DNA from 2 places in the Rhodospirillum rubrum ATCC 11170 genome. Region 1 is predicted to be linked to the other one. Evidence: predicted binding sites of a transcription regulator. Region 1 holds the regulator's gene; the other holds the start of a gene.
The links. Region 1 encodes PhoB, which activates phosphate uptake and scavenging genes when phosphate is short. Its sites were predicted from a motif close to TNTCATAAAACTGTCA; they were not measured.
Positions count from the first base shown of each region.

Region 1 (2,398 bases):
GACGGCCAAGATCGAGGAGCTGATCGACGAGTTGCGCTCCAATTATACCATCGTCATCGTCACCCATTCCATGCAGCAGGCCGCCCGCGTCTCCCAGCGCACCGCGTTCTTCCACCTGGGCCGGCTGATCGAATGCGGTGATACGGAGACGATTTTCACCAATCCCCAGCACAATTTGACCCAGGGTTATATCACCGGCCGCTTCGGCTGATCCCCCGCCGGCCCCTCCCTTGCCGGGGAGCGGGTTGTTTTCGGTGGCCGGTAGGAGAAATACGGATGTCGACCGAGCACACCGTCCGGTCCTTCGACGAAGAACTCAAAACACTCGTCAAGACCGTGCTGCGCATGGGCGGGCTGGCCGAAGCCCAGCTTGCCAATGCGGTTCAGGCCCTGGTCCGGCGCGATAGCGATCTCGCCGGGCGGGTGGTTTCCGGCGATGGCCGCATCGACGCCATCGAACAGGAGATCAATGATTTCGCCATCCGCATGCTGGCCCTGCGCCAGCCGATGGCCGACGATCTGCGCGGCATCGTCGGCGCCTTGAAGATCTCCAGCGATCTGGAGCGGATCGGCGATTACGCCTCGAACGTTGGGAAGCGCACCCTTGTGCTGAACCAACTGGCGCCGGTCAAACCGGTCACGACCATTCCGACCATGGCCCGTCTGGTCCAGGACATGGTCAAGGATACGCTTGACGCCTATGTCGAGCGCGATCTCGACAAGGCGGTGATGGCCTGGTCGCGCGATGACGAGGTCGACGAGCTTTACACCTCGCTGTTTCGCGAACTCGTCACCTACATGATGGAGGATCCGCGCACCATCACCGCTTGTACCCACCTGATGTTCATCGCCAAGAACATCGAACGGATCGGCGATCACGCCACCAATATCGCCGAGACCGTGCATTACCTGGTTTCGGGAAATCCGCTACGCGCCGCCCGCCCCAAAGGAAGCGGTCAGGGCGAGTTCGGGGACACCCTTGATGACATTCAAGAGCTGAACCGATGAAATCCCATGTGCTGATCGTTGAAGACGAAGTCTCGCTGGTGACCTTGCTGCGCTATAACCTTGAGAAAGAGGGTTACCGGGTGTCCGAGGCGATGGATGGCGAGGAAGCCATGACCCTGGTCGCCGAGGATCAGCCCGATGTGGTGATCCTTGACTGGATGCTGCCGTCGCTGTCGGGGATCGAGGTCTGCCGCCAGCTGCGGCGCAAGCCGCGCACCCGCGATCTGCCGATTTTGATGCTGACGGCGCGCGGCGAGGAAAGTGACCGCATTCGCGGCCTCAATACCGGGGCCGACGACTATATGTCCAAGCCGTTTTCCATGCCCGAACTGCTGGCCCGGGTCAAAGCGCTGCTGCGCCGCGCCCAGCCGACCAGCGCCAAGGGCACGCTGAGCTATTCCGATGTGGTGATGGATCTGGGCGCCCATCGGGTGACCCGGGGGGGACGCTATATCCACCTCGGGCCGACGGAGTTCCGTCTGCTGCAGTTCCTGATGCAGAACCCGGGCGCGGTGTTTTCCCGCGAAGAACTGCTGAACGCCGTTTGGGGACCCGACATCTACGTCGAACCCCGCACCGTTGATGTTCATATCCGCCGTCTGCGCAAGGCGCTCAACGGCGAGGCCAGCACCGATCTGATCCGCACCGTCCGTGCCGCCGGCTACGCGCTTGATACCAACCCCGTCTTCTCCCAATAGGAGGGTCCGCGCCATGTCCCATGTCACCGTCTTGTGGAGCAGCCCCGATCTGGCAACCCTGGAGGCGGTCCAGGCCGTGGCCGGTCCCGTCAAGGCGCCGCGCGTGAAGCGCGGCACCGCCCATGGCCCGGCCGTTCTGGCCGCCGAGACCGCCGCCGCCCGCCCCCTGGCACCGCGCCCCGACGAAGCCTGAGCTTAAAAAGGAATCGATAACTTCCAGTGATCGAAGTTATCAGATCCATTTGTTGGACTGATTGGTCAGAGTGATCAAGGATCGCGCTCCGTTCCCCCCGGAGAAGGTCCGATGATGCGTTTCCGTTCCACCGCCGCCGTTTTGCCCGTTCCCCCCGCCGGAGTCATCGCGGGGATGTTCGCCGCCCTTCCCGGCCTTGGCTTGGCCTTTGCCGTGGCCGGGAGCGGGTTTTTGCTCCATCGCCTGCCGGGGCTCGACAGGATCAGCCCGCTGATCGTGTCGATCATCCTGGGCATGGCGGTCAATAGCCTGTGGGCGATGCCGCTGCGGGCCAAACCGGGGCTGCGCGTGGCGTCGCGGCGCCTGCTTCGGCTGGCCGTGGTTCTTTTGGGGCTGCAGATCACCTTTGATCACCTGCGGGCGTTGGGCGCCCCGGGGATGGCGGTGGTCGCCCTGACCCTGCTTCTGACCTTTTTGCTGACCAAGGCTTTGGGGCGGC
Region 1 is NC_007643.1:715,380-717,777, forward strand. It holds gene pstB (phosphate ABC transporter ATP-binding protein PstB) at 1-211, shown strand, start outside; gene phoU (phosphate signaling complex protein PhoU) at 277-1,008, shown strand; gene phoB (phosphate regulon transcriptional regulator PhoB) at 1,005-1,706, shown strand; gene RRU_RS03150 (hypothetical protein) at 1,720-1,899, shown strand; gene RRU_RS03155 (YeiH family protein) at 2,011-2,398, shown strand, end outside.

Region 2 (2,398 bases), 1.6 Mb from region 1:
AGATGCCCGCCGCGCCGACCACGAGGATCCACAGTGGCAGGACCACGGCTTGGTCCTCCACCCCGCCGCCGGCCAGGGCATTGGCGATGGCGGCAAGCGGTCCCACCGCATTGGCGACGTCATTGGCGCCATGGGCGAAGGACAGCAGGGCCGAGGAAAAGATCAGGGCATGGGTGAAAAGGCCGCTCACCGCCTTGCGCCGGTTCTCCATTTCCACCGTCTGGCGGCGAACGATCGGACGCATGAGCGCCCAGACGCCAAGGAACGATCCGACGCCGGCGAGGCCGACCAGCCAGGAGGGCGGCGCATAGACGCGGGCGAGGCCCTTGGTCAGCAGATACATGCCAAAGGCGCCGGCCATCAGGCCGATCAGCACCGGGATCCAGCGGCGGGCGGCGGCGATCTTGTCGTCTTGGAACAAGATCATCTTTTTGACGAAGAGCAGTAGGGCGGCGGCGATGACGCCGCCCATCATCGGCGAGATGACCCAACTGGCGACGATCGCCCCGACGGTGCTCCAATGAACCGCGCCGACGCCGGCGGCGAGGGCCCCCGCGCCCATCACCCCGCCGACGATGGCATGGGTGGTCGAGACCGGGGCGTTGAGATAGGTCGCGAGGTTGACCCATAGCGCCGAGGCGAGAAGGGCGGCGATCATCACCTGGACGAATTTCACGTTATCGGACATCGCTCCGGGATCGATGATCCCCTTGGAAATCGTCTCGACCACGTCGCCACCGGCCAGGATGGCCCCCGAGGCTTCGCAGATGGCGGCAATCAACAGCGCCCCGGCCATGGTCATCGCCCGCGAGCCGACGGCCGGTCCCATATTATTGGCGACGTCATTGGCGCCGATGTTGAGCGCCATATAGCCGCCGACGACGGCGGCGAGGACGAGAAAGGTATGGGACGGGGTTTGGCCAAAGGTCATCGCCGTGAAGGCCCAGATCACGCCCAGGAAAACCACAGCCAGACCGATGCCGACCGCCGGTCGGCCGGTGATCGCCAAACCGGCTTCGATCGCCGAGAAGCGTTTGAGCTCCTTATGGAGCTTTTTCATATTCTTCGGACCGCTTGGGGAAATCATCCTCGTCCTCTGACTGTCAGCGCGGGGGAAGGGCATCGCGCGCAGTCATCGGGGATTCCGTCATAAAAATGAAGTAAAAATGTCATCGCGCCGAGGATTACCCCGTCGTCGAGACCGTCGCTCCGGGACCGTGGGCCATCAAGGCCTCGGCCAGACGCTTGCGGGTGATCGGCTTGGACAGATAGCCGGTCATGCCCGCCGCCATCGCCGCCGCCACATCCCCGCTGGTGGCATTGGCGGTCATGGCGACGATGGGCAGGCCGCCCACCGGCGCCGGCTTGCCGCGAATAAGACGGGTGGCTTCATAGCCATCCATGCCCGGCATCTGGACATCCATCAAGATCAGGTCGAAGGGCATGGTGTCGACGACCCGCACGGCGGCGGCGCCGTCATCGACACAGGTGACCCGGTGGCCCAGCTTGGTCAACAGCCCAAGGGCGACCTGACGGTTGATCTCGTTGTCTTCGACCACCAGGATCGACAGCGGTGGGCCCTGGAAGGGAGGGGGGGGCGGCGATTGGCTGGCGACGACTTCGGGCAGATCGACCTCGAACCAAAAAAGGCTGCCAACGCCCGGGGTGCTGTCAAAGCCAAGGCGCCCGCCCATCAGCCCGACCAGCCGCCGACAGATCGACAACCCCAGCCCGCTGCCGCCAAAGCGCCGGGCGGTCGAGGCCGACACCTGGGTGAAGTCGTGAAATAGCGTGTCTTGTTTTTCCTTGGGGATGCCGATCCCGGTGTCTTCGACCTCGAAGCGCAAGGCTCCGCCCGTGCCGGCTTTCAGGCGCAGGGTAAGCGAGCCCTTTTCGGTGAACTTCACGCCGTTGTTGGCGAGATTGAGCAGGATCTGGCGCAGGCGGCCCTCGTCGCCCAGGCGGAGCGGCGGCTTCGCCCCTTCGATCGAGGTGCGCAGGGCGATGGCCTTGTCGCGGGCCGGCCCCTCCATCAAGGTCCGCACCCCTTCGAGCAGGGTGGCGGGATCGAAGGGGCGACTTTCCAGATCAAGATGACCGGCCTCGATCTTGGACAGATCGAGAATATCGTTGATGATCACCAGCAGGGCCTCGGCCGAGATGGCGATGGTGCGGGTATAGCGCCGTTGTTCGGCATCAAGGGGCGTGTCGCACAACAGATCGGCCATTCCCAGAACGCCGTTGAGCGGGGTGCGCAATTCATGGCTCATCACCGCCAGAAAGTCCGATTTCGCCCGATTGGCGACTTCGGCTTCGTCCTTGACCTTGCGCAGATCGCTTTCATGGCGGATCTGATCGGAAATATCGCGGACGACGCCGGTGAACAGCCGGCGGGCCG
Region 2 is NC_007643.1:2,347,462-2,349,859, reverse strand. It holds gene RRU_RS10545 (inorganic phosphate transporter) at 1-1,060, opposite strand, end outside; gene RRU_RS10540 (ATP-binding protein) at 1,185-2,398, opposite strand, start outside.
Region 2: the regulator PhoB is predicted to act here: its motif matches at 1,146-1,161, upstream of RRU_RS10545 (inorganic phosphate transporter).